DNA from 4 places in the Actinomadura fulvescens genome. Region 1 is predicted to be linked to each of the others. Evidence: riboswitches for the same ligand, from Rfam matches in the RefSeq annotation. Region 1 holds a riboswitch; each other region holds the start of a gene.
What was found. A riboswitch is a leader RNA that binds a small molecule or an ion and turns the genes downstream of it on or off. The one in region 1 is predicted to bind cyclic di-AMP.

Region 1 (7,172 bases):
CGTCGGCGTCGAGGGCGAGGTCATCACGTCCAGGCGCGGCGAGCTGTCGGTCATGGCCGACTCGTTCGCGATCACGTCGAAGTGCCTGCGGCCGCTGCCGGAGAAGCACGCCGGGCTCACCGATCCCGAGGCGCGGGTCCGGCAGCGGTACGTCGACCTGATCGTGAACGACGAGGCACGCAAGATGGCGCACGTACGCAGCGCCACCGTGCGGGCCGTCCGCGACTTCTGGCACAACGAGGGCTACCTCGAGGTCGAGACCCCGATGTTGCAGCCCATCCACGGCGGCGCGGCGGCGCGTCCGTTCAAGACGCACATCAACGCGTACGACATGGAGCTCTACCTGCGCATCGCGATCGAGCTCTACCTCAAGCGGCTCGTCGTGGGCGGCATCGAGAAGGTCTTCGAGATCAACCGGAACTTCCGGAACGAGGGCGCCGACTCCACGCACAACCCCGAGTTCACGATGCTGGAGGCGTACGGCACCTACCTCGACTACAACGACATGGCCGACCTGACCCAGCGGATGTACCAGAACGCGGTCGTCGCGGCGCTGGGCACCACGGTCGTCGTGCACGAGGGCCAGGAGATCGACCTCGGGCTGGCCGAGTGGCCGCGGATCACGCTGTACGGCTCGGTGTCGGCGGCACTCGGCGAGGAGATCACCCCGCACACGCCGATCGAGCAGGTACGCAAGCACGCCGACGCGCGCGACATCTCCTGGGACCCCAAGTGGGGGCAGGGAAAGCTCGTCCAAGAGATCTTCGAGGAACTGGTCGAGCACACCCTCGTGCAGCCCACGTTCGTCATGGACTACCCCGTGGAGACCTCGCCGCTGACCCGCCAGCACCGCGAGGAGCCGCTGCTCACCGAGAAGTGGGACCTGATCGGGTTCGGGACGGAGCTGGGCACCGCCTACTCCGAGCTGATCGACCCGATCGAGCAGCGGCGCCGGCTCACCGAGCAGTCACTGCTCGCGGCGGGCGGCGACCCCGAGGCGATGCAACTGGACGAGGACTTCCTGCGGGCGCTGGAGTACGCCATGCCGCCCACCGGCGGCATGGGCGCCGGCATCGACCGCATGATCATGGCATTCACCGGCCGAAACATCCGCGAGACGATTCTCTTCCCCCTGGTCAAGCCCGAGTAACGGTCCCTGGGTGACCGGCCGTGATCGCCACAGGCGTACGGCCGGTGTGGAAGGTGCTCCTCACTCCAGGGACATCAGGCGGACTCACGGATGACGAGCTCGGGCGTTAGTACTACCTGACGGTGGCGGTGGCGCTTGCCCTCGGCGGCTTCGGCGAGGGCGAGCTCCGCGGCCTCGTGGCCGAGCTCCCGGCGCGGCTGGCGGATGGTGGTCAACGGGACCGCGGCACTGGTGGCCAGCTCGATGTCGTCGTAACCGATCACGGCGACGTCCTCCGGGACCCCCACGCCGAGCCGCAGCAACTCGTTGATCAGCCCGATGGCGAGCAGATCGTTGGCGCAGAAGACGCCGTTCGGCAACTCGGGGAGCTCCATCAGCCGCCGCGCCGCCGCGCGGCCCTCGGTCGGCGTCAGCGCGTTCTGGGTCAGCGTGACGAGCTCGCCGCCACCGGCCTTGGCCAGCGTGCGGGCCGCGCCGTTGCGGCGCTCGACACAGGGCAGCGGCTCGGGGAGGCCGGTCACGAACGCCAGGCGTTCTCTCCCGAGGCCGAGCAGGTGGCCGGCGGCGATGTCCCCGCCCGCGACATGATCGACCTGGGCGAAGCAGACGTCGGGAGCCGAGTGGTCGAGGAGCACCACGGTCATGCCCGAGGCGCGCAGCCGGTCGATCTCCGTCGCGCCCAGGCCCACCGGAATGATCAGCACGCCGGCGGCCCGCTGCTCCTCCAGCAGTTCGAGGATGCGGCGCTCCTTCTCCGCGGAGTGGTCGCTCGTCAACCACAGCGCGTCATGGCCCGCCTCGTTCAGCGCCATCTCCGCACCGCGGGCGACGTCGGTGGCGTAGGGATTGGTCAGGTCCTCCACGACGATTCCGAACGCGCGGGCACGCCCCGCGTCGGCCTGACGGAGCCGTCTGGCGGACTCATTGCGGACGAATCCGAGTTCCTCGATCGCCGCACGTACGCGATCACGGGTGGCTTCGGCCACGAGATCTGGCCGGTTTAGGACATTCGAAACGGTCCCAACTGAGACTCCGGCACGTCTCGCGACTTCCCGAATACTGGTGGGCGGCAACTCACTCCTCGTCGACCCCGGATCTGTTTACGCAGGTAATCGAGCTTCGCCTGCGAGCCCCCGTGAGATCCATCACGGTTGGTAGCCATACAAGCACACAAAGTGCCCAATCGGCGCTTGACGGGCCGGATCCGGCCGCCTAGCGTTCCGAGCCGAAGCGTAGCTTGAAACGATTCACGATCATCGTTGGCTTACGGGTCGGCGGATCGGACGAGAAGGGATGGGGCTGCAGTGGCTGGCGATCATGACCCGTCCCCGCACGAGACGTTCCCCACCGGTGCACGGCCGTCCACGTCGTCGTGGACGGTTCCGTCGCGCCCGAAGGTTTGTCCTCGTTCGGTTGGCCAACGAGTGAATCGTTACCCGGAGTTCCCGCACGGCGCCCCGCAATCGACCTATCGGCCACCTCCGGCCAAGCATGCGAGACAGAAAAGGAAATAGATGATCTAAGTCCGGTGGCTCCGGACCCGGCAACCCAACGCGTACAGATCGAGGCCTACCCGTGCCTGTGCAGCGGACGGCTGCATCCCCGCGGTCATCACCACGGACGAGGGAGGACGGAGTGGAACAGGCCACACTCGCACGTCGTGGCACTGACGATCTGCGATTGAACGAGGAGGAGATCAAGCTGCTCGCGCAGATCGCCAGCGGTGTCACCGCCGATGTGGCGGCACGCAAACTCGAGCTGAGCGCGCGGACGTTGAGGCGGCGTCTGCGCACGATCTGTGATCGGCTCGAAGTCAACACCCCTATCGAGGCCGTGGTGTGGGCGGCCCGAAGGCAACTCATCTGAGCAGTCCGGTAGCGAGAGAAGAACTCCGTCCGTCCCCGCAGCGGCGACGCCGACGTCCTGACAGGTAGGTCCCTGCAGGCGGCGTCGCCGCGGACGAGGTTCGTCAACAGGCGGCGGCCACGGGGGGACGCCGCGCTACCGAAGGTTGCGTTCTGCGCAGCACGCCCCATTCAGCAACCGCCCCACAGCGGCGCACCGCGCCAGCGGGATCCCACCGCGGCGCGTTCTCCACGGACCTGCAACATCGGCGGAGCGCTGCGTAGAGGCGCCACCGGAGTACAGCGCCAGCGGAATGCCCTGCGGCGCGTCAGCGGCGCGTCCCATCGACAGCGCCGCGCGCCAGCGGTGTGCTGCCCGGGCGGCGCGCTGCGCCGGTGGAGTGTTGCGCGGGCGGACGTGCTGCGTCAGTGGTGTGGTGCGTAGGCCCGGCCGGCCGGACTGAACAGACGGAGCGCCGCCTAAGCGGCGCGCCGTGCCGACGCGTTGGCAGTGTGTTCCATCGGTGGCGTGTCGCGTCAACGGGTTGCTGTGCGGAGGCCGTGCTGCGTCGGCTGAGCGTTGCGTAGACGGAGTCTTGCATCAGCGGTGTGTTGCGCCGGGCGGGGTGGCGCTTGGGTGGTGTGGTGTTGGTGGCGGGTCGTGTCAGGCTACGCGGACGGCGCCGGCGTAGGGGCGGCCTTCCAGGGGTGAGATTTTGACGACGTCGCCGGTCTGGGGGGCGTGGAGGAACTTGCCGTCGCCCACGTACATGCCCATGTGGTGCAGGTCGCTGTGGAAGAAGACCAGATCGCCCGGCTGGAGCTGGCTGCGGGAGATGTGTGTGCCCGCGTTCCACTGGCTGCCGGTGTAGTGCGGAAGGCTGATGCCCACCTGCTTGTAGGCCCACATCGTCAGGCCCGAGCAGTCGAACGTGGACGGCCCGGCGGCACCCCAGACGTAGGGGCGGCCGATCTTGCCCATTGCGTAGCGGAGGGCTTGGGCGGCCTTGCCGGTACCTACGACGGGCAGCTTGGAGAGCTGCGTGGGGTCTTTCTTGACCAGGCGGCCACGGACCTTCTCGTAGAGAGAAGTGACCTTCTTGCGCTGGGACTCAAGCTGGGCGCGGAGCTGAGTGACCTGCTTGGCGCGCTCCTCGGCGGCCTTGCGCGCGCGCTGTGCGGCCTGCATGGCCTGCATCAGGCCCTGTACGCGCGTTCCGTCCTGGGTCGCGAAGTAGTGGAGGGTAGCGGCCTGGTCGAGGAGGCGCTGGGGGTCCTGGGAGGCGACGAAGGAGACCGTCGGGTCGGCGCCGCCCTGCATGTAGCTGGTGGCGGCGAGGCTGCCGACCTTCTCGCGGACGCCTTCGAGCGCCTTCTCCTGGCGTTTGGCGTTGTCAGTGGCGACCTTCGCGGCACGCTGCGACTGCTGGAGCTTCACCTTGAGGCCGTTGTACTGCTCGGTCAGCTGCTCGAGCTGGTCGGCGAGCTTGTACGCCTGGGTCCTGAGCTCCTTGGTGGAGGGCTCGGGGTCGGCGTGCGCCGGGAGCGCTGGAACGGCGGTGGCAATGATCGCGGCGGCGAGGGCGACGGCCCCCGCCTTGCTCCGTGAAAGACGGGCAGAGCGCGAAAGGGACGCAGGGCGCAATGGCTCCACTCATTCTCCTCTCCTCGTCCGCCTACCGAGTTAGCTGACGGGTTCGGGCCGGAGCAGCCCTTCCGCGGATGTGCGCGGTCAGCCGCGCGGATGCGGATTCACCCCAGTCGGTGTCGGTCCGAGGGTCATCCCCACGAACCCTCCGAAAGTGGGTTCCCGGCTCCTCGGAACGCTGGTTCGCGGCCCGTGGATTCGGCGGTTCGGCCACCATGATGCGGTGGCCGATGTCAGCGCAGGAGACTAACGGAGTCGGCCTTCGATGCCAACCAGAACATGCGAAATCGCGGGTGCGCCCTGAGTGATAGCCCCGGGGTCAGTGTGGCTTACGTCACCCCCGAGACAGGGGTGTGGTCGTTTTTGTCTAGTCACCCGCGTGCGCTACCTACGGTAAGGGTGCGTCCACTCCAGGTAAAGGCCGCTGGTTCGATAATGTCGCCTGTTTGTGGAAGTAGTGATCCGGCGAGCCCGTACCGCCGATGTGCAGGAGATCCGCCGGTTGGTCGACATGTACTCCGGTCCGGGGCGTCGGCTGCTCAGGAAGACCACGGTGACGCTGTACGAGGACGTGCAGGAGTTCTGGGTGGCCGAGGACCGGCAGGGAGAGCCGCAGATCGTTGGCTGCGGCGCGCTGCACGTGATGTGGGAAGACCTGGCCGAGGTGCGTTCGGTCGCGGTGGAGAAGGGGAACGGCGGCCGAGGCATCGGCCACCGCATCGTCAGCAAGCTGCTCGAGACCGCGCGGGACCTCGGCGTGGAACGGGTGTTCTGCCTTACCTTCGAGGTGGACTTCTTCGCGCGCCACGGGTTTCAGCCGATCCTGGGCACCCCGGTCTCGCCCGAGGTGTATGAGGAACTTCTCCGTTCGTACGACGATGGCGTGGCCGAGTTCCTGGACCTTGACCGGGTCAAGCCGAATACGTTGGGGAATACCCGGATGTTGCTTCGCCTGGAGGACTGACCGATGAGTGAATCCCCCCATCGCGGGCGGCCGCCGTACCCGCAGGCGTCGGGCCCTGGGCAACACTGGCAGGGTGGCCAAGTGCCGCCTCAGCAGTACTGGCAGGGTGGCCAGCCTCCGCCGCAGCAGCAGTGGCAGCCCGCCGGTGTGTCGCAGCCGTACTACGACGACACGGCCGAAGCGGCCGAACTCCCCCTCGCCCCGATCCTGCGCCGCGCGGGCGCGCGCCTCATCGACTACGTGCTCGTGGCGGTCTTCGGTTTCGCCCTCGTGCTGCCGGTCGCGCTCGGGGTGATCGGTCTCGACACCGCCGGGGACAAGGCCAACACCGAGGGCGGTATCTGGAACTGGCCGATCATCTTCACGCTTTTCACGGTGCTGTCGGTGCTGCCTTTCATTTATGAGGCGGTGCAGCTGGCCATGTGGGGGCGGACGCTCGGCAAGCGCGTCCTCGGGCTGGGCGTGGTCCAGGTGCGCCCTGCCGGTGAGGCGCTCACGACATATCAGGCGGTTTGGCGGGCGGCGATCAACAACGTCGCCTACCAGATCGGCGTCTTCGTCTTTCTGGCGCTCGCGGTGATGATCTGGGACTACCTGGCGTACGGCATGTTGCTCGTCTGGGCCGGCGCACTCATGGCCTACCTGTGGGCGATCTGGGACCAGCCCCTGCACCAGTCCCTGCACGACCGCATGGCGGGCACGCTAGTGATCGACGAACGCGGCCAGTACGCGGAGTACGACGAGACCGCCGAGTACGAGGCCTGACAGGCGCAGCACCGTGTCCACGTCCGAACCCCCTCCACCCCCCAACAAACCCCCTCCGTCGGGCTCGGATTCGCCCACCTCCGATCCGTCTGACTCCGTCCCACGGGATGCCGCTACGCCTGACCCGAGTCCGTCTGACTCGGACCCGCCTAGCTCCGTCCCGCCGGAGGCGGCTACCTCTGGCTCCGGCCCGGCTAGCTCCGGCCCACCGCAGGCGGCTACCTCTGGCTCGGGCTCGCCTGGCTCCGGACTGCCTGGCTCCGGACTGCCGGACGCCGTTACGCCTGGCTCAGTTCCGAATGACTCGGGCCTGCCTAGCTCCAGCTTGCCCGGCTCGCAGGAGGCAGCTGCGCCCGGCTGGGGCCTACCCGGCCCTGCCCGGCCGGAGGCGCCTCCGTCTGACTTGGGCTCGCCAGGCTCCGGACTCCCGAATGCCGCTACGCCTGCCCCGGGTCCGTCTGGTTCCGGCGCGCTCGGTTCCGGTCCGTCGGGGTCGGCTGCGTCCGGCTTGGGTCCGTCCGGTTGCGCTCCGCCGGGCGCCGCTGCGCCTGACTCGGGTCCGTCTAGCTCTGGTCCGTCCGGGTCTGGCTCGCCGGAGTCGGCTCTGTCTGGCTCGGATGCGGCTGGCTCGGACGCCGCTGCGGCGGATTTGGGTCCGTCGGGGGCTGGTGAGGGTGGGCGGGGGTTCGGGGTGGGGGCGGCTGGGCCGTCTGGTTTTGTCGGAGAGGGGACGGGCGCGTTCGGCCTAGCCGGTGCTCCGGGTAGGGCAGATGACGCGTCACCTTCGTTCTCAGGGCCGTT
Region 2 (7,172 bases), on a different contig from region 1:
GGCGGGCCGTGACTCTGGCGCGGGAGTGTGAAGGGCTACACGGGGGAGGACGCCATGACGATGCCGGGTTACCAGACCTACTCGCCGCCCGCGCCGCCTGAGCGTAAGGGGCTGGCGGTCGCGTCTCTGGTGCTCGGAGTCGCCGGACTGCCCGCGCTGATGCTGTGTGGTGTCGGACTGGTCCTGGGGGTGGCGGGGCTCATCCTGGGGGTCGTCGCGGCCGTGCGGGGTGGCGGGCGCAATATCGCCGTGATGGGGATCGTTTGTTCGGTCGTGACTTTGGTCATAGGCGGGGTGGCGATCTTCTTTTTGCTCAGCAAGGCCGCGGAATGTGCTGATGCGGGGCGGTATCCCGACGAGTCGGCGCGGCGATTGTGCGTCGAACGGGAGTTTCCGTTCGCCCGGCACACCGAGACACCGTGATCATTCGGCGAGGGCTCGGACGGCTTCCTCGTCCAGGGCCGACGCGTACACCCGGACGTCGTCCAGGAGGCCACTGAGGCCCGGTTTGCCGGGTTCGCCTCCCAGGTAGATCGGTCCGCCGGGCGTGACGACCGCGTGTTCCAGCGGGACGGCCACATCGAGCTTGCCGTTGATGTAGAGGAACATGCCGCCGGTGTCGACCACGAACGTCACGTGCGCCCATGCGCCTTCGGCCAGGACGGCGCGACTGTCCATGTATTCGGGCCCCTTGACCGTGAACAGCTGGACGCGCAGGCGCTGGGCGTCGGGATAGAGCCACATGCCGATGCCGCGGGCGTCGTGTTCGGCGACCGGTTTGTAGAGGAGCCCACGCCATTCTCCGGTCGGGGCCGCGGTCACGTTGACGAAGAAGGCCAGGCTGAACCCGAAGACCTGGCTCAGGACCAGCTGGGGGGCCGCCTGGACGACGGCCCGCCCGTTCCCGTCCACGCTGAGCGCCTCGCCGTCGCGGCCGGGCACGATCTCGGCGTCCCCGTCCAGTGCCGCGGGCAGCCCCCCGCCGGTCGTGTCGTTCACCCGTGGCCCGTCGAGGTCCGTGACATCGAACGTCCAGTGCGCGATGAGCATGGCATCACCCCGGGTTGTGATCCCTCCACGTTTTCAGCGCACCGCCATCGAGGCAAGGCCCGAAATTGGACGTGCGGTCAGTACAGCGGAAGGTGGGCGGAGAGGTCGGCCCGCGAGCCACTGGCGCGGACCCGGCCGTTCTCCAGAGCGTCCGTCCAGGTCAGACGCCCGGTCGCCAGCGAAATCCAGGTGATCGCGTCCATCTCCACCACATTGGGCGGGGTTCCCCGGGTATGGTGCGGGCCGTCGATGCACTGCACCGCGGCGTGTGGCGGGACCCGGACCTCCACCGAACGGCCGGGCGCGAGTTCGGCGAGCCGGTCGAGCAGGAACCTCACGGCCCCCTTGACGACCGGCCGGGCGGGCTCGGCGGCACCCGCGTCATAGGCCGCCAGGACGGTGTCGAGCGCGGTGCGGCGAAGCGACCGGGGCTCGTCGTCGCCGGCGTGCGGATCGAGGCCGAGCTCGGCACGCTGCTCGTCCAGCACGGAACGGGTGAGGCGGTTACGCGACATCGGCACCGAGGTTAGCGCGTCGCTTCCGGTGGCCGTCCGGCCACCTCACCCGCCACAATCGGACGTCACCCGGTAGAAAGGGACCGGCGACGACACGGGGGCGAAGAGCAAGGATCGGGGGGCCCGCCGGAACGAGGTCCCGGCGGGAGAACACGGAGGTTCGTTAGATGGCCGAGGCTCTGCCCCTGCAGCCCGGTGATCCGCGGCAGCTCGGCGACTACGAGATCATCGGCCGGCTCGGCGTGGGCGAACAGGGCGCCGTCTTCCTGGGCCGCAGCCCAGCGGGCGGCACCGTCGCGGTGAAGCTGCTGCACCTGCGGCTCAGCGGCGAGCCCGCCGCGCGGGCGCGGTTCGCCGGCGCGTTCGCCGCGGCCCGGCGGGTCAGCGGTTTCTGCACGGCCGCGATCATCGACGCCGACGTGGAGAGCGACCGCCCGTACGTGGTGAGCGAGTACGTCGGCGGTCCGTCGCTGCACCGGCTGGTCACCGAGGAGGGCCCGCGCGGCGGCGCCGTGACCGAACGGCTTGCGGCCGGCATGGCGGTCGCCCTCGCGGCCGCCCACCGCGCCGGGGCGGTGCATCACGACTTCAAGCCCGGCAACGTCCTGCTCGGCAGGGACGGGCCCCGCGTCACCGATCTCGGCGTCGCGCGGGCGCTGGAGGCGGTCACCGCCGCCCCGACCGGCCGCGTCACCGATGATCCTTCCTACAAGGCCCCCGAACAGCTCCGCGGGGTGGGCATCGGCCCCGCGGCCGACATCTTCGCCTGGGGCGCCACTCTGCTGTTCGCGGTGACCGGTTCGGCTCCGTTCGGTGAAGACTCCCAGTCGGAGGTGATGCAGCGCATCGTCTACGACGAGCCCGATCTTTCCGCGCTTCCCGAGTCCCTGCGCGAGGTGGTGGGCGACGCGCTGGCCAAGGAGCCGGACGACCGGCCCGCCGCGCGCGACGTTCTCGACCGGCTGGTCGGGACGGAGGGGACGTTGGCCGACCGGCTGCCGGACCGGATGGTGACCGAGGGGCGTGCTCTCGCGGCCGCCAGCGCTCCGGTCCCCGGGCCCGCGCCGGCGGGGCCTGCCGCGCCCCGTTCCCAGCCCACGATCACGGTGCGGCCCCCGATCTCCGTTCCGCCTGCTCTGCGGAACGAGATGGAGGTCACCAGACCCGAAAGCCCCGCCGGGGCCCCGGCGGGGAAGGCGGCTCGTGTGGGCCAGGCGGAGGAGGTCCCTCCGGGCGTACGGTCGGACGAGGCGACCCAGGCCATGCCCGCCGTCCCGGCACATCCCCAAGCGCTCCCGCCCGCCCGTCCGCCGACGCCCCCAGCAGGCCCGGGAAGCCCAGCAGGCCCGGCCGCTCCGGGAGGCCCGGGAAGCCCGGCCCCGGCAGGCCCGGGAAGCCCGGCAGGCCCGGCCTCCCCAAGAAACCCCGCCGGCCCGGGGAGCCCGGGAGGCCTGGCCGGCCCGCTGTCCCTCCCCGCGGCCATCCCCGCTCCCGCCGAGTCTTCCGAACGGGTCCCGCACCTCATCCCCGGTATGGACACCGGCGCCCAGCGGCAGCTTCCAGACGACGACCAACGCCACCACACGGCGGTCTTGGCGGCTCCCCCGGTCTCGCGGATGCCGCGCATGCCGAGGTTCCGGCGACCCGACAACCACGTGCTCGGCGTCGCGGCCTCGCTGACCATCGGTGTCCTGGTCGGCATCGCGATCATCGCTTTGGTGCTGTGGCCGCAGCTCAAGGGTGACTCCGACGACTCGCCGCAGACAAGGCCGGCGAACGACGACCGCCCGGTGTCGACGATCCCCGCGTCCTTCGCGGGCACCTGGAAGGGCACCGCCGTCAACGCCAGGAGCTCCGCCTCGTTCCCCATCGAGGTGACGTTCCAGGCCGGCAACAAGGTCGCGCAGGCCCGGCTCAACAACAACTGCGTCGGCACGCTGACGCTCACCAGCGGGACGACGCAGCGCCTGGAGATGTCCCTGACCGTGGCCAAGCCCTGCACGAGCGGCAATGTACGGGTCGTGCGCCAGCCTGACGGCACGCTGCAGTACGCGTGGATGCACCAGCCCGGGGCCGACCCCGGTTACCAGGGCAAGCTCAGAAAGGCCTGATCGAGGAGACGCCGCCCGAGCTCGACCGAATTGTCTGGTCTAGCTGCAGATATCGGGACGCATCCAATAAGGTACCCCCTTGTCGGTTCCCCCTGGATCATGGTCGCACCGCCCGTGCCCCCGCTCGTGGCCGCGACAGAAGGAGTCCCTCGTGCGGGCTGTCCCCCGAAGGCTGCTGATCACCGGCGCGGTCGTGTCCTGCGCCGCCACGGCCGCCGTGTTCCCCGTGCTTGCCGACCCCGACCACTCGGCCCTCGTTCAGGTCACCGCCGCAGAGGGCACGCCGATTCCGGGCAAGTACATCGTCACCCTGAAGGACGGCGCCTCGACCGCAGCGGCCGCTCAGCAGGTCAAGGCCGCCGCGGTGGAACGATTCGACGGCGTGCTCAACGGCTTCGCCGCCAAGCTCGACTCCACCCAGCTCGACAAGCTCCGCCGCGACAGCCGCGTGGTCGCGATCGAGCAGGACCAGATCGTCAAGATCAGTGAGGGCGGCACCCAGCGCCGGCCGCTGCCGTGGGGCCTGGACCGGATCGACCAGCGCAAGCGCCCGCTCTCCGGCTCCTACCGGTACAACAGCGTCGCCCGCGGCATCCACGCGTACGTGATCGACACCGGGATCGACGTCAAGCATCCCCAGTTCGAGGGGCGGGCGTCGATCGTCTGGAAGGCCGCGCAGTACCCGAACGGCGCCGACTGCAACGGCCACGGCACGCACGTCGCGGGCATCATCGGGTCGAAGCGGTACGGCGTCGCCAAGAAGGTCAAGCTCCGTGCGCTGCGGGTGCTGGGCTGCGACGGCACGGGCCCGATGTCCAACGTCGTGGCCGCCGTCAGATGGCTGCGCGGCCACGCCGTCAAGCCCGCGGTCGCCAACATCTCGGTCGGCGGCCCGAAGTCCCCGGCGCTCAACACCGCCGTCGCCAACCTCTCCCGTTCCGGTGTCTTCGTCGCCGTCGCTGCCGGCAACGACGACAAGCCGGCGTGCCACACCTCTCCCGCCGGCGCCGCCGGGGTCGTGACGGTCGGCGCGACCAACGCCTCCGACCGCCGCGCGGACTTCTCCAACTACGGCAAGTGCGTGGACATCAACGCGCCGGGCGTGGGCGTGCCCTCCACCTGGCCGGGCAACGGTCGCGAGGTACTCGACGGCACTTCGATGGCGGCTCCGTACGTGTCCGGTGTGGCCGCGATGTTCCTGGTGAGCCGACCCAAGGCGAGCTTCGCCCAAATCGAACGGTGGCTGAAGACCAACGCGACCCAAGGGCGTATCAAGGGTCTGCGCAACGGCACGCCGAACAAGCTTCTTTTCAAGGTGAGAGTGTGAACCGGCTCACATAAGATGGCCCGGCTTCCATGTGGCGCCCCGCTTCCGGGACCGGCGGGCACCGCAGCCCCGCCAGGGGTTTAATCTTGGCGAGGCAACGAACGTTCTTTCCAGCTCATTGGCATTCGGTCGGTGACTCGCCTCGGCTAGACGGGCAGTCTGGCCGAACCCGCCGAGTCCCGCGCGATGCCACGCGGGAGCCGGGGACCCACATGTCGGACGACCCGACCGGGGTGAATCCGGATTCGCAGCCAGCGGATCCGGTAGGGCGACCTCTAGCCCGAACCCGTCAGCTAACCCGGTAGGCGATCGAGGAGAGGAGATACGTGGAGACCCCGACCTCCACCCGCTGGCGCCGCGTACGGCTCGCCCTTGTGGCCGTGGCCGGCGTCGTGCCGTTGGTGGCGAGCGCCACGGTCACCGGTCCGGCGGCGCAGGCCGATCCCGGCGACAGCGGCCGCGTGAGCAGGCTGAACGACCAGATCGAGAAGCTGGACAAAGCGTACGGCGGCGACCTGGCCAAGCTGAAGGACACCCAGCACGAGGTCAGGGAGGCCCTCAAGAAGGCCCAGGACCTCAAGCAGGATCTGGCCGTGGCACGCGGGCTGGTCGCCCAGATCGCCGCCTCCCAGTACATGACGGGCGGCGCCGACCCCTCCGTGGCCGTGCTGGCCGACGACGACCCCTCCACGTACCTCAACAACGCCTCACTGGTCAGCCACGTAGCCCAGAACCAGGCCGCCAAGGTCCGCCAGATCCAGCAACTCGTCGCGCAACAGGAACAGGCCCGGACCGAGGCCCAGAATAAGATCAAGCAACTGGAGAAGCAGATCAAGGATCTGCTCAAGGAGAAGGCGCGCGTCAAGGCCCTCCTGAAGAAGTACAAGCCCGAGTCGCCCAGCGTCGGCATGAACGGCGTCACGCCCCGGATGAAAAAGGTCCACGACATCCTGGACGTGGAGTTCGGCCCGTACCCGACCATCGGCTGCGTACGCTCCACCGGCGACCCCCAAGACCACGGCACCGGCCACGCCTGCGACTTCATGGTCACCACCGGAGGCCGAATGGCCACCGGCAGCGCCCAAACCCTGGGCGACCGCACCGCCGCGTACGCCATCGCCAACGCCAGCAAGCTAGGCATCAAGTACGTGATCTGGCGCCAGCGCATCTACGACATGCGCAGCCCCGGCTGGAACTCCATGAGCAACCGAGGCGGCGTAACCGCCAACCACTACGACCACGTACACATCTCAGTCTTCTAGCAAGCTCCCCGCACACATCCGAAAGCACGGCAAGACGTCCGGCATAGCCGGAGACCCCGCCCGCAGCTCGACGTGAGGGCCGCACACCCGAAGCGCGGCGTGGGTGAACGGGTAGCACAGCACAAGCGAAGCGCGGTGTGGAAGCGCCGTGCTGCAGACGCGGCGCGGGTGCACTGCGGGTGCGATGTCGACGTGGTGCAGACGCGGCGTGGACAGCGCGACGCAGCGTGGCTGAGGCACGGCACAGGCGAAGCACGATGCGGGTGCGGTGCGGACGCGCGTGATCAGACGCGGTGTGGACGCGGTGGGACGGTGCGGTGCGCGGACGGTGCGGTGTGCAGACGGCGCGGCATGCGGGCGGTGCGGTGTGGACGCGACGCCGCGTGGAGGCGACGAGCGCAGACGAAGCCAGCGCGGGCGCAGGTGGACGCGCGACACAGCCGAAGCGCTGTGCGGGCGCGGTGCGGGCGGCGCGGCACGCAGACGCGCGGCACGCAGACGGCGCGTAGTGCAGGCGCGGTGTGCTGACAGCGCGACATGCGCGCGGTGCGGTGTGGACGCGACGCCGCGTGGACGCGACGAGCGCAGACGAAGCCAGCGCGGGCGCAGGTGGACGCGCGACACAGCCGAAGCGCTGTGCGGGCGCGGTGCGGGCGGCGCGGCACGCAGACGCGCGGCACGCAGACGGCGCGTAGTGCAGGCGCGGTGTGCAGACGGCGCGGCATGCGGGCGGTGTGGTGTGGACGCGACGAGCGCAGATGGAGCTGGCGCGGGGCGCAGGTGGTGAGGCGCGGTACAGCCGAAGCGCTGTGCGGGTGCGGTGCGGGCGGCGCGGGGTGCGGGCGGCGTTGCCGGGCCCGGTCGGCGGCCGGGCCCGGCGGGTCGCCGGGGCTCCACGCACGTGCAG
Region 3 (7,172 bases), on a different contig from region 1:
TCGTCCGCTTGTGTTCTCGCTCGCGCGCCGCCACGTTGAGCCGTTGGCGCAGCGTTCGCGGGCGCCATTTCAGCGTCGAGGGCCGCCATCGGTCGTACAGGACCACCACGCGGTACGAGTCGTCCGGGCCGTAGTCGTGCGGCTCGGGCGCGCGGGTGATTCCGACGAGCGTGACGAAGTGCCCCCTGGCCGACAGCAGGCGCGCCAGGTGGTGCGCCCACCGCTGGAGTCCTCCGACGGCGTCGGTGTTGTTGCAGACGATGAAAACGTCACGCGGCTCGGCCACGAGGATCCCCTTGCCTGAAGAATCGGTCCACCACGGCCCGCGCGGCGGTGCCCTGGTCGTGCTCGCCGAACCGTTCGGCGAAGGCCCGGCGGCGGCCCGCGCCCGGATCGCCACCGGCGGCGAACGCCGACAGCTCGGCGACCAGCTCGTCCTCGGTGCGCGTGATCGGGCCGGGCGCGTGCCGGGTCAGGTCGAAGTAGCCGCGCCCGAACGCCACGTCCTCGGGAAGGTGGAACACCATCGGCCGGTCGAGCAGGGCGTAGTCGAACATGATCGAGGAATGGTCGGTGACGAGCGCGTCCGCGAGCAGCAACAGCGGCGTGACGTCGGGGACGGTGCCCACGTTCCGCATCGAGCCCTGGACGGCGGGAGGCAGCCGCACGGTGCTGAGGTAGTGCGGGCGGACGAGCAGCAGCAGGTCGTCCCCCAGCTCCTGCACGAACCGGTCCGGGTCGACGGGCGGGTCGAGGCCGCGGACCGGGCGGCCGTCCGGACCCGAACGGAACGTCGGCGCGTACAGCACCACCCGGCGGCCGTCGTCGTTCAGGCCGAGCCGGTCGCGCAGCGCGGCGACGTCGGCGGCGAGCTCGGGATCGTCCCGGCCCTGGGTGACCAGCGGGTCGTTGCGCGGATAGCCGACGGGCAGCAGCTCCGCGCGGACGCCCATCCCTTTGACGAGGGTGCCGACGTCGTGCTCGGACCGCACCAGGAAACAGTCATAGCGTTCGACCATGCGCTGGAGACGTTCGCGCTGGCCGCGGGTGCCGCTCTTGATGCTCGGCTGGTCGAATCCCATAGTCTTGAACGCCGATCCGTGCCAGGTCTGGATGTAGGTGGTCTCCCGGCGCTTTCTGAGGCCGTCGGGGAAGCCCTGGTTGTCGATCCAGTACTGAGCTCTGGCCAGTGCGAGGAAGTAGCTCCACGAACCCCGTTTGACGAGCGTCGCGTCAGAAGGAAAGCCGCGGGCGGACGACGCGTACGACCACACGGCGTGCACGGGGACGCCGGTTCGGCGCAGCTCGCGGTAGATGTACTTGGGGTTGTCGGAGTACTGCTCGCCGAGCTGGCTCTCGAACACCACGCTCCCGGCCCGTACCGGAAGCCTGCTGAGCACGCGGTTGAAGACGGCGACCTTGGTCTTGCGGGCGGTGAGCGTGCGCAGGACCGACCGTTCCAGCCGGCGGACGCGGGTCCAGGCGCCGCGGCCCGGCGGAGTGGCGGCGGCCCAGTGCACCGCGGCCATCGTCGCGCAGGTCAGCCTGCCGGCACCTTCCAGCTTGAACGCCAGATGGCCCGCGCCCGTGACGTACGAGCGCATGCCGTCGGCCGCGAGCCGGGTGAGACGGGGCCGTACGGGCAGAACGACCCCCTCCAGCGTCTGTCCCGTACCGGTGCCGGTGCTCTCGCCTGGGCAGGTGCTTTCTCCCGTACCCGTGCCCTCCCCCGGCCGCGTCACGATCTCCTCGCCGTCGACGTCGAGGCGAAACCGCACGTCCCAGACGGGATCGGCGAACCCGAACGGACGCAGCCGCCGCGCCGGGTCGAAGTCGGCGCGCCAGCGGAGACGGTCGCCGTCGTGGGTCACGGTGGCGGGGATGCGGCGCACCCGGGCAGGGCGGCGCCGATCGTTCAGTTCGAGCGTGCCGCTCAGCTCGGCGTTGGCGGGGACGCGCCGCAGCACGTTCAGCACATGGCCTTCGATGTGCGCGCGTCCTCCCCGCATGGCCAGGCATGTGACCGTGTTGGCGGGCGACAGCTCGCGCAGAGGCCGCTGGTGCAGGCCCAGGCCGGTGACGTCGAGGACGCGGCGGGCCAACGCGCTGTCGGCGCGGCGCGTACCCCAGAAGATCCGGCCGTCCTGTTCCCGTAGCTGGCTGCGCAGCTCCGTCCGCTTGCCCCGTCCGTACTCGGCCGCGGCGAGCGCCCCGGTCAGGTCACGCTCGCGGAGCAGGAACGCGGCGATCGCGGGGACCGGATTGGCCTCCGCGAAGACGCGCGCGTCGAGTTCCGCGAGGTAGGCGGCCGCCAGCTCCAGGAAGCCCGCGCGGTAGACGGTGTCGCGATCGCGCAGCTCGCGCAGGTAGAGCAGCAGATCGTGGTTGACGAACTTGGCGTCCTTGGCCCGTTTCAGCTCGTACGCGCCGCGCAGCCGGAACAGCGCGTCGATCCGCCGGTGGACCTCCAGCCGGTCGGCGAAGTTGGCGAGTTCGGCGCGACGGTTGGAGATCGACGGCGCGGTCACGGCCTTCGGCTCGACGAACCAGTTGTAGACGCGGTGCGGGATGAGAGCGGTGCGATCGGCCGCCAGGTAGGCCTCGGCGGTGAACAGCAGGTCCTCGTAATGCAGGCCCTCGACGAAGCGCAGCCCGTGGTCGAGGAGGAACTCGCGCCGGTAGGCCTTGTTGGTGGACAGGGTGTCGTAGAGGAGATCGGGCTTGTCATGGAGGGACCCGAAGAGCGCGCGGCGGGCGTAAAGCCACGGGTACCAGTGGCATTCCTTGGAGGGGGCGTAGGCGGTGTTGAGCAGGATTCGCGTGCAGAGGCCGGACACCAGATCGGCCCCCGTCTCCTCCGCGGCGGCGACCAGGTTGAGGCAGGCGTGCCGGTCGAGGAGATCATCGCTGTCCAGGAACATCACGTACCGGCCGCGGGCATGCTCGGCCCCGACGTTGCGCGGCCGGCCGCAGCCTCCCGAGTTGACCGGCAGGCGTACGGAGCGCACGCGCCCGGGGTGCTCGTCCGCCAGCTCGTCGGCCACCTCGCCGGTGCCGTCCGTGCTGGCGTCGTCCACGACCACCGCCTCGACCGCGCCCAGCGACTGGCCGAGCACGGACCCGACGGCACGCGGAAGCCGCGCGGCGTCGTTGTATCCGATCACGACCACGCTGACGTCCGGTCGCCCGGGCATCGAACAACTCCCTCCGCTTCATCCCATGTGCCGTGTTCCTTTCCAGAAACGCGGATCACGGGTCCAAGCAGGGGCAAAGCGTCCGAATGCTTCGTATTACCGAAGATGGGTCGAACTCGGCCAAACAACTCAAACACGCCCGAAGGCCGAAACGCCCGAAGGCGCCCGGCCGGAGCCGGGCGCCTTCGTAGCGGGGGGTCGAGTCCTGCGAGGGTCAGGACTCCTTGGAGAAGGTCAGGACTTCTTGTTGTAGTCGGCGTAGTCGGGGTAGCCGTAGCCCACGACGGACGACTTCGGCCGGACCTTCTTGACCACGGAGCTGCTGATGTTGCCCTCGACCGTGGAGATGGTGCCGTCGCCGTTGTCCTTGACGACCATCCCGACGTGGTCGATGCCGTCGATGCCGCCGGACGAGCCGTTCTGCCAGTCGAAGAAGACCAGGGCACCGGGCTTGGCCTGCTGGCCCCACTTGTTGTTCTTGTCGAGCCACCGGGCGTGCTGGACGGTGTAGGCGTCCCAGCCCATGCCCTTGACGCCGGCCTGGGCGCCGACCCACGACACGAACATGTTGCACCAGGCCGCGCCGCTGTACTCGGCGGGGTCGCCGCCGTCACGCTTGGCGGTGAGCTTGGCCTCGTTGGTCGTCATGTACCAGTCGTGGAACTTGGTCTGGCCGTCGCGGCCTTCGGTGATGCCGACCTGCTTCATGGCGACCTTGATCGCCTCGGCGGAGGTCGCGGGGGCGGCACTGGCCTTCTCGGCCTTGCTCGCGGAGACGGCCTCGCCGGACTTGCCGGACTTGCCGGACTTGCTCGCACCCTTGCGGGCGTGCTCGGGGCCGGCGACCTGGGCGTCGGCGCGGGTGTCGGCGGTGGCGTCGGAGCCGAAGGGGCTCAGGACGGCGAGCCCGAGGGCTCCGGCCAGGACGGCGCTGAGGGCGACGCCCACGATGGTGTTCGGGTCATCGGACGCCGGCTTCACGATTTTGCGATCGAGCATGAAAGAGAAACTCCCTAACTCCCATGTCGCCTACCGGGTTAGCTGACGGATTCGGGCATGGAAGAGCCCTACGGCGTTCGCGATGGAACGCCGATTCACCCCTGCAAAGTGGGTCCCCGGCTCCGCATCCGGTGAGGGGGGATGCGGACTCGGCCAGGGGCACCGCGAGCGCGGTGCCCGGCTATTCGGATGGATCTCGGAACGAAGGCGCGGAACACACGGCCGCGCGTCAAGGCCACGTCAATGGGTGGCCACCGTTCGACGATCAGGGCCTGATGCGGCTCAAGACCGGCGCAACGCATGGGGTGCGTCGCAAGATTCGGACAGAAGGTATCAAACCCTCACGAGATGGCAAATCATCACCAAAGAGGTTCTTCGAAGTGCCACATGGATCTCAACACCGACCCCCAAGGGCCCATTCCCGTTCTCCCAACAGAGCGTCAAGATTGCGTGTAAGAAGGGCATGCAGCCCCGCCAGGCAGGGGGATTTCGCATGGGCCGTGGCCCTCGTCACAGGAGGGCCGGGGCTGCGCGTGGCAGGGTGAACCCATGATCGAAGGACGCGGGGTGAAGCGCACCGTCACCCGGCTGGCCGACGGCCGCGAACTGATCTACTTCGACCGGCGGGACGACGCCGACCGGAGCGCCGCCGACGAGCGGCCGCTGCCGGGCCGCGCGGCGGCGTCGGAGCTGCGGTACGACCCGCTGCTCGACGAATGGGTCGCCGTGGCCGCGCACCGCCAGACCCGGACCTTCCTGCCGTCGGCCGACGACTGCCCGCTCTGCCCCTCCTCGCCGGGACGGCCGACCGAGATCCCGTCGCCGGAGTACGAGGTGGTGGTGTTCGAGAACCGGTTCCCCTCGTACGGCGACGGCGTCTCCGGCGGGCGCTGCGAGGTGATGTGCTTCACATCCGAGCACGGCAGGTCGTTCGCCGAACTGCCGCCTGAGCAGGTCCAGACCGTCATCGAGGCCTGGGCGGACCGTACCGCCGAGCTGTCCGCGTTCCCCGGCGTGGAGCAGGTCTTCTGCTTCGAGAACCGCGGCGAGGCGATCGGCGTCACCCTGCACCACCCGCACGGGCAGATCTACGGCTACCCGTTCGTGCCTCCGCGCACGCGGCGCATGCTGGACGTCGCGGGCCGCCACCCGGGTGATCTCTTCGCGGAGGTGCTGGCGGCCGAACGCGAGGAGGCCGTACGCGTCGTGGCGGCCAACGAGCTCTGGACGGCGTTCGTGCCCAAGGCGGCGCGCTGGCCGTACGAGGTGCACGTCTACCCGCATCGCCGCGTCCCCGACCTGCCCGCCCTGGACGGCGCCGAACGCGAGGCCTTCGGCGCGCTTTACCTGGACCTGCTGAGCCGCCTCGACCGGCTCTTCGGCATGCCGCTGCCCTACGTCTCGGCCTGGCACCAGGCGCCCGTCCGCACGGACCGCGACCTGGCCTGGCTGCACCTGGAGCTCTTCTCGGTCCAGCGCGCTCCCGGGAAGCTGAAGTATCTGGCGGGCTCGGAGTCGGCGATGGGCGCGTTCGTGAACGACGTGAGCCCGGAAGACGCCGCCCGCCGCCTCCGCGAGGCCTAGGGCGCGTTTCATAAGCCCCTGTCCTACTGCGCGACGCCCAGGCACGCGCCTCGCCGCGTTGTCGCCCCACCCCACCAAAACGCTCCGCAGAGCTCCGCGTTTCGGCGGGGACCCCGGACAAGCGGTCGACAGCCAAACCCGGGCTGACTCCCTCCTCCGCCTTGCGATGCACGCACCTGGACGCCGCTCGCTACGGACGCGACTCATGAAACACGCCCTAGCGCACCAGGCCACTTCCCGGCATTGGACCGCGACACGGCACGAGCCCGTTCTCTAGCGTTCATGGGGTCCCCCGGACCGCTGTGAGGAGACCGTCATGGACGCCCGTCTGGCCGATGATCTGGCTCGAATGCCCGAGTTGCTGGAGAACGTGCGAGCCAGGGCCGCCGGCATCCTGGCCGGGCTGGGCGACCGGCCGGCCGCGGTCCCGCCCGTTCCCTCCTCGCCAGACCCCCTCCCGGCCTCGGGAATCGGCCTGGACGAGGCCCTCGCCGAGTTCGCCGAACGCTGGGAGCCGGGCTTCTCGGGCAGTGCGGGGCCTCGCTATCTCGGTTTCGTCACCGGTGGAGCGACCCCGGCGTCCGTCGCGGGCGACTGGCTGACCGGCGTTCTGGACCAGAACGCCGGCCCCGGCGTGGACTCGTCCGCGTCGGACCTCGAACGAGAGACGATCACGTGGCTCCGCGAGCTCTTCGGGGTCGGCGAGGAGCACTCCGGTTCGTTCGTCTCGGGCGCGACCATGTCCAACACCGTCGGCCTGGCGCTGGCCCGCGAATGGCTGGGCGAACGGCAGGGCATCTCGATCGCCGACACGGGCGTGTCCGCCCTCGGGAAGATCACCGTTCTCTCCGGGACGCCGCACTCCACGATCTACAAAGCCCTCTCCATACTGGGGATCGGCCGGGACAGCCTGCGCACCGTCCCGACCCTCCCGGGCCGCGAGGCCGTCGACGTCGACGCCCTCGCCTCCGCCCTGGACGAGCTTTCAGGCCCCGCCATCGTCGTGGCCAACGCGGGCACCGTGAACACCACCGATTTCGACGATCTCGAAGCCATCGCCGCCCTCCGCGAGCGCCATCCGTTCTGGCTCCACGTGGACGCCGCGTTCGGCGGGTTCGCCGCGCTCTCCCCCGCCCACGCCCACCTCGTCGCGGGCCTCACGCTCGCCGACTCGATCTGCGTGGACCTGCACAAGTGGCTGAACGTCCCGTACGACTCGGCGATCCAGCTCACCCGGCGCCGGGACCTCCAGGTCCGGATCTTCCAGAACGCCGCCGCCTACATCGGCCTGCCCACCGCGGACCCGGACTTCGTCCATCTGACCCCGGAGAGCTCCCGGCGCCTGCGCGCCCTCCCGGCCTGGCTGACCCTTCGCGCCTACGGCCGCGAGGGCCA
Region 4 (7,172 bases), on a different contig from region 1:
CGGATCGTGCCGTTGTCCCCCCTGGGACTCCGGCGGTACGGGGCGGTCGCCGACGGCGATATGGCAAAGGAAGACGCAGGACCCCGAGTTCAGGTGTCCGTGGACGAGGGGCCGGAGGGAAGGCGGGTGTACTACATCGGGATCCCGCGTAGGGGTGATATGGATCACCTCACATCGACGCTCGACCGCGCCGGGGTGCGCGCCGGGGATGTGTCATGGCGACCTTGAACTGTCCTGTCTGTGATGAGCCGTTCCAGCCTGGCGACCTTCTCTGCCTGAGCTGCGGGGCCAACCTGGCCCGCGCGGGCGGTGGCCGCCGTGCGGGCGGCTTCGAGGCCCAGCCGCCGGCCACGGGCGTTCCTCAGCCTCCGGGACAGGGTGCTCCGCCGTACCCGCCGCAGCAGCAGTACGGGCAGCCCTATCAGCAGGAGCCCTACCAGCAGGCGCCGCCTCAGCAGCCGTACCAGCAGCAGCCTCCGGACCCGTATCAGCAGCAGGCCCCTCAGCATCAGGCCCCGCCGATGCCGGAGCCCTACCAGCAGGAGCCTTACCAGCAGGCGCCGCCTCAGCAGCAGGCGCCGCCTGCGCAGGACCCCTGGGGCCCGCCGCAGCCTGATCAGCAGCAGCCGCAGCAACCGCAGCAACCGCACCAGCAGCAGCCGCATCAGCATCAGCAGCCCGGGCACGACCAATGGGGCCCGCCGATGCCGCAGGCTCCGCAGCAGCAGGCTCCGCCGCAGCATCAGGCTCCGGACCCGTACCAGCCGGACCCCTACCAGCCCGATCCGTACCAGCCACCGGACCCCTACCAGCAGGCGCCCCCGCAACAGCAGGCCCCTCAGCACCAGGCCCCTCAGCACCAAGCTCCGCCGCAGCATCAGGCGCCCCCGCCTCCGGGCGGGCACACGCCCCCGCCGCCGCAGCAGCAACAGCAAGACTGGGGTGCGCCCCCACCGCCGGTGCAGGGTGGCTGGGGCGCGCCACAGGCGCCGGAGCAGCAGCACCAGCAGCACATGCCGGGCGACCACTCGTTCCCGCCGCCCCCGCAGCAGCAGCCCATGCCGCCGCCGCCCGGACGTGAGCAGACCCTGCTCCCGCCCGAGCAGCTGGGTCAGCCCCCGCGACCGGGTGCCGACAACACGGCGTTCATGTGCCCCTACTGCGAGGCGGTGCTGAGCAACCCGGGCGCCTCACAGTGCGACTCGTGCCTGCGTCCCCTCCCTGCGAAGGGCACGCCGGTCCTGCGCGTGCACTTCCCGACCGGGGAGCTCAAGGTGTCGGTCGGGCAGCACCTGGTGCTGGGTCGCGACGCGGGCCAGTCGCCGGTCGCGGCGACCTTCACGCAGTACGACAACGTGTCCCGGCGTCACTCGACGGTCTGGCTCGACCCGTCGGGCACCGCCTGGGTACGGGACGAGGGCTCCACCAACGGCACGTTCGTCAACGGTGAACGCCTTCCGCGCGGGGTCGAGGCCCCGCTCCGCGACGGCGACCAGCTGCGCCTGGCCGCCGACGTGACCGGCACCGTCCAGCTCAACTGATCCGCCGCACGACGCGGGAAGGGCGGCCTCCATCAGGAGGCCGCCCTTCCTTTGCGCCAAGGCGAACTCCGGGGCTCCTTCAAAGCCCATTTCCCGGAACGATTACCACGGCCACCCGCCGAAGCGGTGCTCGGTGAACGCCGGTTGCCGGAGAAAAGGAGAACGGGGGCCGCCCCTTTGTGGGACGGCCCCCGTTCCCGTGGCGCTCGGTCGGCCGTAAACGCTCGGTCCGCCGCGGTCGGTCGCAGCGTTCGGTCCGCCGTAACGCGGGTTCGAGCACCCCGCAGTGCGGGTTGCGCCAAAGAATATGCGATTAACCCGCCCGCTTGGCGCGTGCGCGGGTGCGCTCGCGTTCTTTTGCGTCCAGTACGACCTTACGGAGCCGCACGGCACTCGGCGTGACCTCGACGCATTCGTCCTCGCGGCAGAATTCGAGGGCTTCTTCGAGGGAGAGAATCTTTGGCGGGGTGAGCCGTTCGAGTTCGTCACCGGTGGACGAACGCATGTTGGTGAGCTTCTTCTCCTTGGTGATGTTGACGTCCATGTCGTCGGACCGCGAGTTCTCGCCGACGATCATGCCCTCGTACACCTCGGTCGTCGGCCCGACGAAGAAGGTGCCGCGCTCCTGCAGGTTGGTGATGGCGTACGCGGTGGCGGGACCGGTGCGGTCGGCCACGAGCGAGCCGGACGGACGGGTGCGCAGCTCGCCGAACCACGGCTCGTACTTCTCGAACACGTGGTGCGCCATGCCGGTGCCGCGCGTCTCGGTCATGAACTCGGTACGGAAGCCGATCAGCCCGCGCGCCGGGACCAGGAACTCCATCCGGATCCAGCCGGTGCCGTGGTTGGTCATCTGCTCCATGCGGCCCTTGCGGACCGCCATGAGCTGCGTGACCGCGCCCAGGTGCTCCTCGGGGATGTCGACGGTGAGCCGCTCGACCGGCTCGTGCTTCTTGCCGTCGATCTCCTTGGCGACCACCTGGGGCTTGCCGACGGTCAGCTCGTAGGACTCGCGGCGCATGTTCTCGACGAGGATGGCCAGGGCGAGCTCGCCGCGGCCCTGGACCTCCCAGGTGTCGGGACGCTCGGTCGGCAGCACGCGGATGGACACGTTGCCGACCAGTTCGCGTTCGATGCGGTCCTTGACCATGCGGGCGGTGACCTTGGTGCCCTTCTCCCGGCCGGCCATCGGGCTGGTGTTGATACCGATGGTCATGGAGATCGCCGGCTCGTCCACCGTGATCAGCGGCAGCGGGCGAGGGTCGTCGGGGTCGGCGATGGTGTCACCGATCATGATCTCCGGAATGCCGGCGATCGCGATGATGTCGCCGGGGCCGGCCTGGTCGGCGGGCTTGCGCTCCAGCGCGTCCGTCATCAGCAGTTCAGTGATCTTGACCCGCTCGATGCTGCCGTCGTGGCGGCACCAGGCGACCTGCTGGCCCTTCTTGATCGTGCCCGCGTACATGCGGCAGAGCGCGATCCGGCCGAGGTAGCTGGAGGCGTCCAGGTTGGTGACGTGCGCCTGGAGCGGGGCGTCCGGGTCGAACGAGGGTGCCGGGATCGTGTTCTTGATGACCTCGAACAGCGGCTCCAGGTCCTCGCTGTCGGGCTGCTCGCCGTTGCCCGGCTTGTTGAGCGAGGCCCGCCCGGAGCGGCCGGAGGCGAAGACGATCGGGAACTCGATCTGGTCCTCTTCGGCGTCGAGGTCCATGAACAGCTCGTAGGTCTCGTCCACGACCTCGTCGATGCGCGCGTCGGGCCGGTCGGTCTTGTTGACGACCAGGATCACCGGCAGCCGGGCCTCCAGGGCCTTGCGCAGCACGAACCGGGTCTGGGGGAGGGGACCCTCGCTGGCGTCCACCAGCAGGACGACGCCGTCGACCATGGACAGGCCGCGCTCGACCTCCCCGCCGAAGTCCGCGTGGCCCGGGGTGTCGATGATGTTGATCGTCATCCCGTTGTGCCGGACCGCGGTGTTCTTGGCCAGGATGGTGATGCCCTTCTCGCGCTCCAGGTCGTTGGAGTCCATGACGCGATCATCGACGTCCTGGTTCTCGCGGAAGGCGCCGGACTGCCAGAGCATGGCGTCGACCAGCGTGGTCTTGCCGTGGTCGACATGGGCGACGATCGCGACGTTCCGCAGGTCATCGCGCGTGGAGAAGGGCATGCGAACTCGCTTGGGTGAAGGATTGGAGATCGCCGCAGACGTGCGGCCTCTCCGATTCTACGTGCCGCGTCGCCCCGTCCCGGCCGATCTCCGGGCAAGCCTCGTACTCTACGCCCTGATTGTCGCTGTTCGTGCCGTTTGCATGGGGTGGCGGCCCTGGTCCCCACCACGCCAATCATGGCCCGGAGGTGGAGATCTGAAGGCCGTCGCGAGCGATGCGGAAGTCGCCGCGGGTGTGGTGAAGGTCTCCTGATCACTTGGACGCCACGGTGTCCGGTTTGGCGTAATTTGCCATTCCTTTGTACGCTCCTGCGAATTCCGGCCGCTCGACGTCCTGCCCAGGGCGGCGGCCGGACCGCCGAGTCCCCTCACGGGGAGCCGGGGACCCAACCCCCGGGGCGAATCCGCGTCCGCGCGACGCGGTAGGGCGACTCCTGGCCCGAGCCCGTCAGCTAACCCGGTAGGCGGACGAGGAGAGGAGAACCCCGGTTTGGTACCGGACCCCCAGTGGCGCCGTTTCGTCGTGCCCGTCGCCGCCACGGCCTCCGCCGCCGCGGTGATCGCGATCGGCACCGCCATCGCCCCCGCACAGGCAGCTCCAGCCGTTCCCGGACGGGCCGCCGCCCTCGCGCCCGCGGCCCCGACACCGGATCCCCGCTCGACCGGGAAGCCGACCTCCACCGGGAAGCCCACCGAGAGCGAGCTGCGCAAGAAGCTGGACGCCCTCAACACCGAGGCCGAGAGGCTGACCGAGCAGTACAACAAGGCCCGGGTCGAGCTCGGCAAGGCAAAGAACGCCCTGACTGACGCCACCCGGCAGGCCGCCGCCCTGGCGGCCCAGGCCGCTCCCGCCCGTGAGCAGCTCAGCCGCTTCGCCGCCAACAACTACATGACCGGCGGCCCGGACCTGATGGCCGCCTCCGGCGGCGGCACCGAAGGGCTGGCCGCCTCGGCGTACCTGGCCCAGAACCAGGCCTCCGTCGTGAACGCGCTGCAGGCGCGGATCGACCAGGCCACCAAGGCCCAGCGGGACGCGCAGGCCAAGAACGCCGCCGCTCGGCAGGCCGCCGCCCACGCCGGGAAGGCCAGGTCGGCCGCCAAGGCCAAGGTGGACGAGGTCACCGAGCAGCTGGACAAGCTGACGACCACCCGGGTCAAGGACCCCACGTCCGGGTACACCGCCGTGATCAAGGGCTCCGACCTGCCCGCCAAGATGACGCGCAAGGCCCTCACCAAGCTCGGCAGCCCGTACGTGTGGGCGGCCGCCGGCCCGAACAGCTTCGACTGCTCGGGCCTGGTCGTGTGGGCGTACGCGAAGGTCGGCAAGTCCGGCCTCCCGCACTACACCGGCGATCTCTACGACCTCGGCAGCAAGGTCGGCAAGGGCGAGCTGCGCGCCGGTGACCTGGTCTACTTCGGCGGCGATCTCCACCACATGGGCATCTACGTGGGCGGCGGCCACTACCTGCACGCCCCGCAGACCGGCGACGTGGTCAAGATCTCCAAGCTTTCCGAGCGTTCGGACTACGCCGGGGCCAACCGCGTCTCCTGACCTGAACGCCCACGCGAGCGCCGCCGGCGGACGCCGGACGCCGGACGCCGGGCGCCGGACGTCAGCGGCGGCGGGACGTCAGCGGAGGTAGGCGGTGACGGCCTCGACGACCGGGAGGTCACCGGGCAGCCACTCCACCTCGTGGAGCTCGTCCAGGCCCAGCCAGCGCAGCGCCAGGTGCTCCAGGGCCGACGGCTCGCCCTCGACGATCTCGGCCGTCCAGACGCGCAGGACGCTCCCGGTGCCGAGCGGCCAGTCGCCGCCGACGCGTTCACCGAGCGCGACCTTGGCGTCCAGCTCCTCGTGGCACTCGCGGACCAGCGCGTCCTCATCGGACTCGCCCGGGTCGACCTTGCCGCCGGGGAACTCCCAGCCGCCCGCCAGCTCGGCGGGCTCGGCCCGCTGGGCGGCGAGCAGGCGGCCGTCCCGGATGATCGCGGCACCTACGACAACGTTGATGGTCATCACCTCTCCGGCCGCCGGGCTCAGGCTCCGGCCGCCGCGACGGTCCGGGAGGCCCTCTCGACGATCTCCTCCAGATGCCCGCCGTGGGCCCCGCGCCAGTAGACCTGGCCGCAGTCGCCGCAGCGCCCGTACACGTCGTAGTTACGGAGCGTACCCGCCTTGACCTGCGCCTCGATCTCCGCCTTGCCGACGGCGACGAGCACGCCGTTGCAGGCGGTGCAGCGCGTCCAGGGCCGCAGCGCGGGGGCGAACCGGTCGAGCACGTCGCTCAGCTGGTCGTCGGGCCGTGAGCCGCGCACGTACGCGCCGAGCCACAGCGCCCGCCGCCGCAGAAGGCCGCGGTCCTGGGTCAGCAGGACGCGCCGCTCCTCGTTCGCCTGCACGACCAGCGCCGGGTCGTCCATGTCGTTGTGGTAGGCGGTGTCGAGGCCGAGCAGCCGCAGCCTGCGGGCCAGCGTGCCGAGGTGAACGTCGAGCAGGAACCGCGGTGCCTCCTGCCCCGGCTCCAGCGGCACCGGCTGCGGCCGGGGCATCGGCGCCACATGCACCACGTCACCCGCGGCGGGCCGGTGCGACGGCTCGACCGCGGTGCCGCCGATCGTGATGGGCCCGGCCTCGGGGAGCGGAACGCCGAGGGCCTCGACCAGGTGACCGATCGTCGACGTTCCGTCGTAGGCGATCCGCTGCCGTGCGCGCCGCCGGGACGCGGGCAGGAACGGCGTCAGTGTCTCGGAGATCTCGAAGAACACGGCTTCGTGATTGTCGTCCGGCTCGTCCACCTCGCCAGCATGCCACGCGATCGTCTTCCGGCACCTCCGAGTTGTCAGCCGGTCCGCCTACCTGCCGACCCGCGCCGCGGACTCGGCGATGTCTGCCAGCACGGCGGGGATGTCGTGCCCGAGGAGGCGGCCGCCGCGCTTGACGATCCGGCCGCCGACCAGCACCGTGTCGACGCTCTTGGTGTCGGCGCACAGGACCACGGCGGCGATCGGATCATGCGCCGAGGCCATCCCCAGGGTGTCGGTCCGCAGCATGACGAGGTCGGCCTGCTTGCCCGGGCGCAGCGAACCGGTGACGTCGCCAAGGCCCAGCGTCTCAGCGCCCTCGATGGTCGCCATGCACAGGACATCGCGGGTCGTGAAGCCGAGGCCCGCACCGTCCGGCCGGACACGCTCGAACATGTACGCGGCGCGCATCAGGCTGAACATGTCGCCGGGGCCGCTCGCCACCGTGTCGCCGCTCAGCGAGGTGGGGAGTCCCGCGGCGCGGGCGCGGCCGGTGGGCGGGTAGCCGATGTTCAGCATGGTCTCGCTGGTCGGTGTCACCGAGACGCTGCCGCCGCTCGCCGCGATCCGTTTGAACGCCTCGTCGGCGTAGTGGTTGGCGTGGATGTAGGTGGCCGGGTGGGTGAGGAGCCCCGCGCGTTCGAGGACGGCGATGCCCCGCT

Region 2: it holds a riboswitch for cyclic di-AMP, as region 1 does, so the genes downstream of both, ABD333_RS32420 (coiled-coil domain-containing protein) here and ABD333_RS23190 (NlpC/P60 family protein) in region 1, are expected to answer to the same signal.
Region 3: it holds a riboswitch for cyclic di-AMP, as region 1 does, so the genes downstream of both, ABD333_RS06760 (CHAP domain-containing protein) here and ABD333_RS23190 (NlpC/P60 family protein) in region 1, are expected to answer to the same signal.
Region 4: it holds a riboswitch for cyclic di-AMP, as region 1 does, so the genes downstream of both, ABD333_RS21095 (C40 family peptidase) here and ABD333_RS23190 (NlpC/P60 family protein) in region 1, are expected to answer to the same signal.

The regions. Positions count from the first base shown of each region.
Region 1 covers NZ_BAAATD010000006.1:189,195-196,366, reverse strand. Annotated here, with positions in the region: gene lysX (bifunctional lysylphosphatidylglycerol synthetase/lysine--tRNA ligase LysX) at 1-1,150, shown strand, start outside; gene ABD333_RS23200 (LacI family DNA-binding transcriptional regulator) at 1,225-2,223, opposite strand; gene ABD333_RS23195 (LuxR family transcriptional regulator) at 2,786-3,016, shown strand; gene ABD333_RS23190 (NlpC/P60 family protein) at 3,659-4,648, opposite strand; cyclic di-AMP (ydaO/yuaA leader) riboswitch at 4,652-4,856, opposite strand; gene ABD333_RS23185 (amino-acid N-acetyltransferase) at 5,091-5,606, shown strand; gene ABD333_RS23180 (RDD family protein) at 5,688-6,371, shown strand.
Region 2 covers NZ_BAAATD010000010.1:116,085-123,256, forward strand. Annotated here, with positions in the region: gene ABD333_RS32395 (DUF4190 domain-containing protein) at 55-423, shown strand; gene ABD333_RS32400 (LamG domain-containing protein) at 424-1,050, opposite strand; gene ABD333_RS32405 (sterol carrier family protein) at 1,128-1,565, opposite strand; gene ABD333_RS32410 (serine/threonine protein kinase) at 1,733-3,676, shown strand; gene ABD333_RS32415 (S8 family peptidase) at 3,828-5,003, shown strand; cyclic di-AMP (ydaO/yuaA leader) riboswitch at 5,164-5,327, shown strand; gene ABD333_RS32420 (coiled-coil domain-containing protein) at 5,330-6,265, shown strand.
Region 3 covers NZ_BAAATD010000001.1:1,460,836-1,468,007, reverse strand. Annotated here, with positions in the region: gene ABD333_RS06770 (glycosyltransferase) at 1-286, opposite strand, end outside; gene ABD333_RS06765 (bifunctional glycosyltransferase/CDP-glycerol:glycerophosphate glycerophosphotransferase) at 270-3,194, opposite strand; gene ABD333_RS06760 (CHAP domain-containing protein) at 3,429-4,193, opposite strand; cyclic di-AMP (ydaO/yuaA leader) riboswitch at 4,207-4,358, opposite strand; gene galT (galactose-1-phosphate uridylyltransferase) at 4,761-5,777, shown strand; gene ABD333_RS06750 (pyridoxal phosphate-dependent decarboxylase family protein) at 6,094-7,172, shown strand, end outside.
Region 4 covers NZ_BAAATD010000005.1:436,064-443,235, reverse strand. Annotated here, with positions in the region: gene ABD333_RS21115 (4Fe-4S single cluster domain-containing protein) at 1-228, shown strand, start outside; gene ABD333_RS21110 (hypothetical protein) at 165-878, opposite strand; gene ABD333_RS21105 (FHA domain-containing protein) at 960-1,541, shown strand; gene typA (translational GTPase TypA) at 1,855-3,708, opposite strand; cyclic di-AMP (ydaO/yuaA leader) riboswitch at 4,055-4,191, shown strand; gene ABD333_RS21095 (C40 family peptidase) at 4,199-5,260, shown strand; gene ABD333_RS21090 ((deoxy)nucleoside triphosphate pyrophosphohydrolase) at 5,339-5,725, opposite strand; gene ABD333_RS21085 (Mut7-C RNAse domain-containing protein) at 5,746-6,504, opposite strand; gene ABD333_RS21080 (amidohydrolase family protein) at 6,562-7,172, opposite strand, start outside.